Desulforamulus hydrothermalis Lam5 = DSM 18033: one gene and its partner. The protein of the gene in region 2 interacts with the protein of the main gene of each other region in a pairwise test. Links are inferred from orthologs where the notes say so. Each region holds a gene or a part of one and is shown on either strand. Other genes may lie near its edges.

Region 1 (4,491 bases), 200 kb from region 2 along the record:
AAGGGGATCAAAAAACCACAGTTAATGTTTGTCGATACTCTGCTCAGGTAACCGGTACCTGAGTTTAACCCAGGATTCTGGCAGGATAAGTATACACATTCATACGCTCGCTTTTAGCAAATCCAACCACTGTGATGCCCAGCTTTTCTGCCATGGCCAGGCCCAGGTCGGTGGGGGCGGAGCGGGATACGATGACAGGCAGGCCCATCTTGCCTGCTTTAATAACAATTTCCGCAGAAACCCGGCCGCTGAAAACCAATATTTTATCATGCAGGGGGATGCGGTTTAAAAAAGCCCGGCCAAAGATTTTATCTACCGCATTGTGACGCCCTACGTCTTCATAAAACAAAATTACTTCGGTGGGGGCGCACAGGGCAGCGTTGTGCACGCCGCCGGTTTCTTTAAACAGCACGGACATTTGCTCCAACCGGTCGGATAAATCCCATACCTGTCCGGGGGTTACCAGCAGGACGCCGGTTACTTTATTCATGCTTTTGGCATCATTGACAAAATAAAACACCGGACGGCCCCGGCCGCAGCAGGAAGTGATATTTCTTTTGAGAAATTTGGACTCGGCATCGCAGCCGGGGGCCTGGACGGTGATCAGGCCCTTTTCCTCATCAACGGTAATGCTTTCAAGCTCTTCCGGTGACTGCAGCAAACCTTCTGAGCATAAAAAGCCGACGGCCAATTCTTCTAAAGCCTGGGGGGAGCAAACCATTGTGACAAATTCTTTGCCGTTAAGAAACAGAGTAACGGGTACTTCCCGGGCCACCACATCTTCTGTAACAAAAGCTTTATCGCCCTTAATGCGAACGATCTTTTGAGTTGCTTTGTTAATTTGCCAAACCATCTTTCAACCCCCTGTCAAACGCCCTGAACTTTACTATATTGTAACCCAGCCAATCTGTCATGTGAAGATTTGATCAAGTCAAGAGGTGAAAAAGATGTATAAAATCGGAATTATAACCATGAGTGACAAAGGTTCCCAGGGATTGCGGGAAGACACCAGCGGGGCTGTTATCCGGGAAATGGCAGCATCTCTTGGTACGGTGGAGCAATACCGCCTGGTGCCGGATGACCCGCAAATCATTCAAGATACACTAATTGAATTTGCCGACGTCCACCGGTTAGACCTGGTTCTTACCACCGGCGGTACCGGCCTGGGGCCGAGGGATCATACTCCCGAAGCCACCCTGGCGGTAATTGACCGCCAGGTGCCGGGCATTGCCGAAGCTATCCGGGCGGCCAGCCTGGCGAAAACCCCTAAGGCCATGTTATCCCGGGCGGTAAGCGGCATCAGGGGAAGCACCTTAATTATCAACTTGCCTGGCAGCGTAAAAGGTGTCAGAGAATGCCTGGCGGTGGTGTTGCCGGTGCTGCCCCATGGCCTGGAAATACTCAGCGGCAGAGGCGGCGAGTGCGGTCAGCCCTAATATAAGTTTGTTGCCGACAGCCCGAAGATTTGTTTAGTTTGCCGGCGGAGCCGTATCTACGGGACTTTCCGGCCTAATTTGTCTGGGCCCACGACCGAAATTTTTAGGAAAATTTAATTTTTGTTGCATAAAAAATCCAGCAAAATGGCAACAATAATGATTGGGTGGCAGACAATTTAACAAACCCTGTAAATGTAATGTAGAAGGAGAAATTAAAAGATAAATACCCTTAATTTGGATTTTGGCACAGTTAAACCGTTATATTCTGTTGCCCGGGTGTTTGCTTTTAATTTTCTTGTTCTGTATTATATTTACTGGGTGTTAGCACTCAATATTAATGAGTGCTAACAAACCAGCCACGTATATTAAAAAACCTTAATATATTTAAAAGGAGGGTTTTTTGTGATTAAACCATTAGGCGACAGGGTAGTTGTTAAGGCGCTGCCCCAGGAAGAAAAGACCAAGAGTGGCATTGTTCTGCCGGATACTGCCAAGGAGAAGCCCCAACAGGGTGAAGTTATCGCTGTAGGTCCCGGCCGTCTGCTGGAAAACGGTCAGCGTGCCGCGATCGACCTGAAAGTTGGCGACAAGGTGTTTTTCTCCAAGTATGCCGGAAATGAAGTTAAGATTGATGAAGAAGAATATTTAATTCTGCGCGAAATGGATATTCTTGCCGTCATTGAATAAATTAACACCTAAAATTTTTATCCGTTATTAGTTCTGATATCAAAGGAGGTCGTGAACCTTGGCTAAAGAAATTATTTTCCGCGAGGATGCTCGCAAAGCGTTGGAGAGAGGCGTTAACGCACTGGCCGAAGCTGTTAAAGTAACCCTTGGCCCCAAGGGACGCAACGTAGTTATCGACAAAAAATTCGGTGCACCTACCATTACCAATGACGGTGTAACCATTGCCCGGGAAATTGAGTTGGCTGACCATTTTGAAAACATGGGCGCCCAACTGGTAAAAGAAGTTGCCACTAAAACCAACGATGTGGCCGGCGACGGTACCACCACAGCCACCGTACTGGCCCAGGCTTTAGTACGGGAGGGCCTGAAAAACGTTGCTGCCGGTGCTAACCCCATGATTATTAAACGGGGTATTGAAAAGGCCGTAGAAAAGGCTGTAGAAGAAATTAAAGCTATGGCTAAACCCATTGAAAGCAAAGAAGCCATTGCTCAAGTGGCTACCATTTCTGCCAACGATGAGTCCATCGGCAACCTGATTGCCGAAGCCATGGAAAAAGTAGGTAAAGACGGCGTTATCACTGTTGAAGAATCCCAGGGTATCGGCACCACTCTGGAAGTGGTAGAAGGTATGAACTTTGACCGGGGCTATATCTCCCCCTATATGATCACCGATACCGATAAAATGGAAGCTGCGCTGTCTGATCCCTATATTATCATTACTGACAAAAAGGTTTCCTCTGTTCAGGAAATCCTGCCTCTGCTGGAGAAAATTGTACAAACCGGCAACAAGCCTGTGCTGCTGATCTGCGAAGACCTGGAAGGCGAAGCACTGGCTACCCTGGTGCTGAACAAACTGCGTGGCACCCTGAATGTAGTTGCTGTTAAAGCCCCCGGCTTTGGCGATCGCCGCAAGGCTATGCTGGAAGATATCGCTATCCTGACCGGCGGTACTGTAATCACCGAAGAAGTGGGCCTCAAGCTGGACAAAGCTACCCTGGATATGCTGGGTACCGCTCGTCAGGTTCGTGTTAAGAAAGAAGAAACCATTATTGTTGGCGGCGCCGGCGATCAGGCTAAAATCGAATCCCGCATCGCTCAAATTAAGAAACAAATTGAAGAAACCACTTCCGATTTTGACCGTGAAAAACTGCAAGAGCGTCTGGCTAAACTGGCCGGCGGCGTAGCTGTTATCCAGGTTGGCGCAGCCACTGAGGTAGAAATGAAAGAGAAGAAGTTGCGCATTGACGATGCTCTCAACGCAACCCGGGCTGCAGTGGAAGAAGGTATTGTACCCGGCGGCGGTACCGCTTATGTAGACATCATTGACAGCCTGGATGCCGTGCAAGCCGAGGGCGACGCCAAGACCGGCGTGGATATTGTGAAGCGTGCCCTGGAAGAACCTCTCCGTCAAATTGCCAACAACGCCGGCCTGGAAGGTTCCGTGGTAGTTGAAAAAGTAAGGGCTGCTGCTAAAGGCGTCGGCTTCAACGCTATGACCGAGCAGTATGTAGATATGATTGCTGCCGGCATTGTAGACCCGGCTAAAGTAACCCGGTCTGCTCTGCAAAACGCTGCTTCTATCGCTGCCATGATCCTGACCACCGAAACCCTGGTATCCGAGAAGCCCGAAAAAGAAGCTCCCGCCAATCCCATGGGCGGCATGGGCGGCATGATGTAAGGCAGGATTTGTATAGGAGCGTATTGTAACCATATTGGGCATGAATATGACCACATTGGCCTCATAAAGGCTATGTGGTCATTATTTTTTTATCTGATGCAAAATGAAATAAAGTAATAAAAAGGATTTATTGTAAAATAAAAGAATAAAACAATATAAAAACAAAAAATTTACAATATTTAACAATTTGATTTTAACTGATGCAATTTTTTAATAAGGGGAGATACAATGTTCCCAGGACATGAGGTATTTAATGAATTGGCTTTTTTAGAAAAACTTGATTTAACATTTGACAGATATAAGCATAAATTTGATGAATATGACAAGGCAAATTCTTATTTATTTTCTAGATTTGCATTGTTTAATGAACCGGTTTATCAATTAATATTACATTCAACCGGTGTTTCCCTTATGTTGATAGCATCAGTTGTGGTTCCTCTTATTATGTTAAAAAAAGATATAAAAGATATAAAGGAAGCTTCAAGAAATGTAACTGAATATCTAAAGACAGGTGATAAAGTTAAACTGGACGGCTGCTTAGGAGAATTTTTAGGAATATCAGAACAAAAATTAAAAATCAGATTTAAAGATACTGTTATCTACATCCCGTTTGAAAGGGCTTGGAGGTTAAATAAATATGAAGGTAAAGCTAAAAGGGTGAATAAATATATACATCGCCCAAATCCCAAG
Region 2 (5,992 bases):
ACCGCCCAGGGTCTCAATACCCAGCGACAGGGGTGTTACGTCCAGCAACAGCACATCCTTCACTTCGCCGGACAGCACCCCGGCTTGAATAGCCGCCCCAATGGCCACACATTCATCAGGGTTAATGCCCTTGTGGGGTTCTTTGCCCAGGAACTTGCGAATGGCTTCCTGAACAGCCGGAATCCGGGTTGAACCTCCCACCAGCAAAACTTTATCAATATCTTTTACATCCAATCCGGAGTCGGCCAGAGCCTGACGGGTGGGGCCCATGGTTTTTTCCACCAGATCGGCGGTCAGTTCTTCAAATTTAGCCCTGGTTAAGTTAATATCCATGTGCAGCGGCCCATCCGCCCCCACCGAAATAAAGGGCAGGTTAATATTGGTGGTGTACACGCCGGATAATTCAATTTTGGCCTTTTCGGCCGCTTCTTTCAACCGCTGCAGGGCCATTCTGTCTTTGGTCAGGTCAATGCCGGTGTCCTTTTTAAATTCAGCCACCAGGTAATCAATGATGCGCTGGTCAAAGTCATCGCCGCCCAAACGGTTGTTGCCGCTGGTGGCTTTAACTTCAAACACCCCGTCGCCCAGCTCCAGAATGGATACGTCAAAGGTACCGCCGCCTAGGTCATAAACCAGAATAGTCTGGTCTTCTTCTTTATCCAGGCCGTAAGCCAGAGCAGCTGCCGTGGGTTCGTTAATAATCCGCAAAACCTCCAGCCCGGCAATTTTCCCGGCGTCCTTGGTGGCCTGGCGCTGGGCATCGCTGAAGTAGGCAGGCACGGTGATAACCGCCTGGGTCACCGGCTCACCCAGATATGCTTCAGCATCTGCCTTTAGTTTAGATAAAATCATAGCGGAAATTTCCTGGGGAGTATACTCCTTGCCGTCAATGGTCACTTTATGGTTGGTACCCATATAGCGTTTAATGGATAAAACCGTCCGGTCGGGGTTGCTGACCGCTTGGCGCTTGGCCACCTGGCCCACCAGGCGCTCACCGGTCTTGGAAAAGCCTACGGCGGAAGGGGTGGTCCTGCCACCTTCGGCGTTGGGAATAACAACCGCTTCGCCGCCTTCCATAACTGCTACACAGGAGTTAGTAGTTCCTAAGTCAATACCAATTACTTTTCCCATCTTCCTGCCTCCTGAGAAAAAATATTTACTTGGTTTTGCATGGGGTCGGCCTGCAGCTGTCTGTCTATGAAACAGCCACCTTTACCATCGCAGGCCTGATTACTTTGCCCTTTAAGTAATAACCTTTTCTTAATTCCTCAACAACGGTATTTTCCGGTTGGTCGGCATCTGTTACCTGCATTACTGCTTCATGCAAGTTGGGATCAAAGGGCTCTCCCTGGGCCGGTATGGGCGCCAGGCCTTCGGCGGTAAGTACTTCATATAACTGGCGGTGAATCATCTGCACCCCGCTGATAAACTTTTCTCCCCCGTCACCGGCGGAGGCCAGGGCCCGCTCAAAGTTATCCAGCACCGGTAAAAGGTTTTTAATCAGGTGCTCGGCGCCAAATTTCAAGAGATCTTCCTTTTCCTGACGGCTGCGGCGGCGCAGGTTTTCGTAATCCGCCTGCAACCGTAAAGCCCGGTTATAGTTGTCGGCCGCCTCGCTGGTTTTTTCCCGCAGCAGCTTTTTTAATTCCTCCGGGTCATCAGGCAAGTCATCCGAGACAGCGGCATGCTCGGCCTCCAACTGTTCCGCAGCCGCCTCAGCCGCAGTGGGGCCGGCCTGCTCCTGCTCCGGCCGGTTGGCTTCCTCGTGCTCTGCCTGAGCCTGGTTAATTTTTTCTTGGGTCACTGTATCACCTCACCTATACTCCCGCTTCCAATCCTTCGCCGCCGGATTGCCGGTGCTCTTTCATTTTAATGATGGTATCAATGCGTAAAATTGCTTCGGCAATTTCGCCGGCTGCTTTGAGCGCATGAATTTTCACCAGGGCCGGGTCCAGCACACCGGCTTCATACATATCTGCAATTTCCCCGGTATCGCAGTCCACCGCCAGGGAATTTTTATTTTGTTCCGCCTGCGCCGCCAGTACATCGCCGATTTTTTCCAGCGGGTTGAAACCGGCATTGGCGACAATTTGCGCCATCGGCCGGCGCAGGGTTTCGGCGACACAGCCCACTCCATAGGCAGCCATGCCCCGGATGCTTTCCCGCACTTTCTCCACTTCCCGGGAAACCGCCAGCTCCAGGGCGCCGCCGCCGGGTACCACACCGCCTTTAACAGCAGCCTGCACCGAACTGGCTGCATCCCTGGCGATGCGTTCCCGTTCCCCCACTACTTCCTGGGTGGCGGCGCCCACCAGCACCGTGGCCATAGGTTTGCCCCGGCCGTTTAAAACCCAAACCTGCTCCAGCTTCTCGTCTTCCAGTACTTGGCCGGCCTGGCCCAGGAATTTCTCCAACTCAGCCGGCTCCTTCTTTAAACCGGTACGTTTGATCATACGGGCCCCGGTGTGTTCTGCCGCCCGGCGCAACTCCTTATTTAATACCCGCTGCACCACCATCACGCCGGCATCCGTCAGCATATCTTCCGCCGTGTCATCCACGCCCCGGTCTACCAGCACCAGGCCCACTCCCAAATCAATAATTTTTTGCACATTATTTTTAAACTCTGTCTGCAGCTCTAAATAACGGGCAAAACCGGCCTCGGTACCAAGGGCCTCGTCTTCTATTTCTTCCGGCTCCAAGGCATCGTCAAGCACCAGCACTTTAACCTCTGACAGCCGGCGAGGCATTTGCTTGTTCATGGTTTCCTTATTAATGATGACGCCCATGAATACCTGGTTGGCGGCTCCTTCTTTGGCCGTCACCGTATCGGCCAGTTTGAAATTGACATCCAATAATTTCTCCCTGCCAATCAAACGGGCCGCTTCCACCACCAGGTCGGCAATATCCCGGTGTTCCCGGCCGGCCACCAGCGCCACTTGCTGCAGCCAGGGGTGCTGCAAGTCTTCCAGCGGCACCGCCTGTTCCTTCATTACTTCCAGGGCCCGCCGTACTCCGGCCCGGATCCCTTCAATCACCCGGGCCACCGGCACCCCCTTGACTACTTGCTCCACACCGGCCCCCACCAGTGCGCCGGCCATGACAGTGGCGGTGGTGGTGCCGTCCCCGATTTCTTCCTGTTGGGCTTTGGCAATGTTAATTACCAGCCGGGCGGCCGGATGGTTAGCTTCCATCATGGTCAGGATAGTCACCCCGTCGTTGGTAATGACTACCTCGCCAAATTTATCCACCAGCATGGTATCCAGGCCCTTGGGCCCCAGAGTTCCTTCCACTGCTGAGGCAATGGCCCGCACGGCATTTGAATTGGTCATCAAGGCAGCCAGCTTTTCATTAACTTCGGCCCCCTGACTGGCCTGTTGTTTGAGACTCACCGGTGTTCCTCCTTAAATTAAACCTGACCCTTGAGCAGCCGCTCCAGGGCGCGGGATAAATTTTTAGACATACAGTCAATTACGGTAACCACCCTGGCGTAATCCATGCGGGTGGGACCCAAGACGCCAATGGTACCCAGGATTTTTTCTCCCACCTGGTAAGTGGCAGTTACCATACTGCAGTTTTGCATTTCTTTTCTGGGGTTTTCACTGCCTATCTTAATGGTAATGCCCCGGGCGTCACCCGGCAGTTCCAGTATATCCCGCAGGGTGTTTTCTTGTTCCAGCAGCGAGAGCAAAACCTTGACTTTCTCAATATTATGAAACTCCGGCTGGTTCAAAATATTAAATACCCCTTCAAGGTAGATTTTATCCTCACTGACCGAAGTGATGCGTTCCTGGATCAATTCCAGAGCCAGATCCAGAATATGGCGGTGTTTGGCCAGCTCAAAATAAATTTCTTTGATCAGGGTCAGCCGGATGCTGTCCATGGTCCTGCCCTGCAGCTTAGCATTTAATACGCCGGAAATTTGATCCAAGTCCTGCTGGGTAATGTTCTCCGGCACGGTCATCATTTGGTGGTGCACCGCACCGGTATCCATCACAACAATGAGAATGGCCTGGGCAGGCGCAATCAGAACCAACTGAATGTGTTTATATGAGCTGCCGCCAAAATACGGTGTCTGCACCAGGGCGGTGTAATTGGTAAGCTGCGACAGCATACGACCGGTACGGTTTAAAACCTCTCCCACTTCCCGAACTTTGTTTTCGTAACCGCGCCGGATAGCAGCCTGCTCCTGCTCGGGGAGCTGTTCCGTTTCCATCAGACAGTCTACATAGTAACGGTAACCAAGGTGGGACGGAATACGCCCGGCAGAGGTATGGGGCTGCTCGATATATCCCATTTCTTCCAGGTCTGCCATTTCATTTCTAATGGTAGCCGGACTGACGCCCAGTTTGTATTTGCGGGAAATAGTCCGGGACCCCACAGGTTCTGCGGTAGAAATATAATCTTTTATGATGGCCAACAGAATTTTTTGTTTTCTTTCATCCATTTTCACGTCGGCTCACCCCCTGCCGCACCTTGTTCGGGTGTTAGCACTCTAAGTCGATGAGTGCTAATCTAATTTAAAATGTAGCAAATGGAAAAAACTTTGTCAATGGCTAACAAGTGGCAGCCGCACCCCTGCTGCCGCATCAGCTAGACAAATTGGGCAAATACCTGATTGGCCAGCGGTAATCCCTTTTCTGTTAACTTAAGATACCCAGACACTAACTCTACTAAACCACTGTTTGTTAACTGCCGGATTTGTTGGGCAAACACCTCGGTCAGCGAAACCCCGAACCTCTGATAAAATTCCTGCAAATTGACGCCCCGGAGCAGACGCAGGCCTAAAAAAACCGTTTCCTCCATTTGCTCACGGCGGGACAGCTGCTGCATTTCTTGGATCGGCCTTTGCCCCGCCTGCAACAACATAAAATATTGATCAACATCTTCTACGTTGCCCCAGCGGCAACCCATGAGGTGGGAGTGGGCCGCAGGCCCCAGGCCCAGGTACGGGCGGTTGTGCCAGTAAAGCAAATTGTGCCGGCAGCTGTAACCCGGTCGGGCAAAGTTGGAAATTTCGTAATGCCGGTAGCCGGCAGCGGTTAATATTTCAATCACACTGTAATACATAGCCAGTTCCCGTTCTTCCGGGCAGGCCGCCAGCCGGCCCTGCTCCACCGCCGCTGCCAGGGGAGTTCCTTCTTCCAACTGTAAGCTGTAACAGGACAGGTGATCCGGCTGCAGGCTAAGTATTTCATATACAGACTGCCGCCACTGGGCGGCAGTCTGGGTGGGCAAACCAAAAATTAAATCCAGGTTAAGATTGGCAAAGCCCGCCCGCCGGGCAAACTGCACTGCCTGTCTGGCCTGCGCAAAATCGTGAGGACGCCCGATAAGTTTAAGCAATGACGGGTGGGTAGACTGCACTCCCAAACTGAGCCGGTTAAAACCTGCCGCCCTCAGTTCCTGTAAAGATGTCCGGGAAACGGTGCCGGGATTGGCTTCGACAGTAATCTCGGCATCGCCGGCAACGGTAAAAACCCGGGAAACCAGCTCCAACAGGCCGGCCAACTGCCCGGGCATAAGACAAGTGGGCGTACCGCCGCCCACAAAAATGGTTGCAATTTGTTTGTCTGAACTGTCCAGCATATCCCCGTAATAACAAATCTCTCGCTGCAGGCCTTCCAGATAATGTTCCACCTTTCCCCGGTTAATGGGGTAAGATGTAAAGTCACAGTACAGGCACTTTTGCAAGCAAAAGGGGACATGGATATACAAGCCAATTGTCACGGCTTTCACCCGCTTACGGCTTTATTCTTCAATGCTTAAGACAGCCATAAATGCTTCCTGGGGAATCTCCACGTTGCCCACTTGTTTCAGGCGCCGTTTACCCTCTTTTTGTTTTTCCAGCAGCTTTCTCTTACGGCTGACGTCGCCGCCATAACACTTGGCCAGCACGTCTTTACGCAGGGCTTTTACCGTCTCCCGAGCTATTATTTTATTACCGACGGCCGCCTGAACCGGAATTTCAAACATATGCCTGGGAATCAGGGAA

What was found.
Region 1: the proteins of grpE (region 2) and groL interact in binary tests that used the Escherichia coli proteins (3 or more experiments, as listed by UniProt). The link is inferred for Desulforamulus hydrothermalis Lam5 = DSM 18033 from one-to-one orthologs.

What each region holds. Positions count from the first base shown.
Region 1 is NZ_CAOS01000008.1:206,458-210,948, reverse strand. Bases 1,578-4,491 are described here. They hold groL (chaperonin GroEL), read left to right. Parts: upstream 1,578-2,181; coding sequence 2,182-3,801; downstream 3,802-4,491. Other genes in these bases: DESHY_RS06150 (DrmE family protein), read left to right, coding at 4,030-4,491; groES (co-chaperone GroES), read left to right, coding at 1,839-2,123. Outside these bases: formate dehydrogenase accessory sulfurtransferase FdhD, read right to left, coding at 65-853; DESHY_RS06165 (MogA/MoaB family molybdenum cofactor biosynthesis protein), read left to right, coding at 948-1,436.
Region 2 is NZ_CAOS01000008.1:7,340-13,331, forward strand. What follows is about bases 1-2,837. They hold grpE (nucleotide exchange factor GrpE), read right to left. Parts: upstream 1,805-2,837; coding sequence 1,196-1,804; downstream 1-1,195. Other genes in these bases: dnaK (molecular chaperone DnaK), read right to left, coding at 1-1,131; DESHY_RS05260 (TCP-1/cpn60 chaperonin family protein), read right to left, coding at 1,818-2,837. Outside these bases: more of DESHY_RS05260, read right to left, coding at 2,838-3,389; heat-inducible transcriptional repressor HrcA, read right to left, coding at 3,407-4,450; radical SAM family heme chaperone HemW, read right to left, coding at 4,591-5,727; lepA (translation elongation factor 4), read right to left, coding at 5,749-5,992. UniProt on the Escherichia coli protein: Participates actively in the response to hyperosmotic and heat shock by preventing the aggregation of stress-denatured proteins, in association with DnaK and GrpE. It is the nucleotide exchange factor for DnaK and may function as a thermosensor.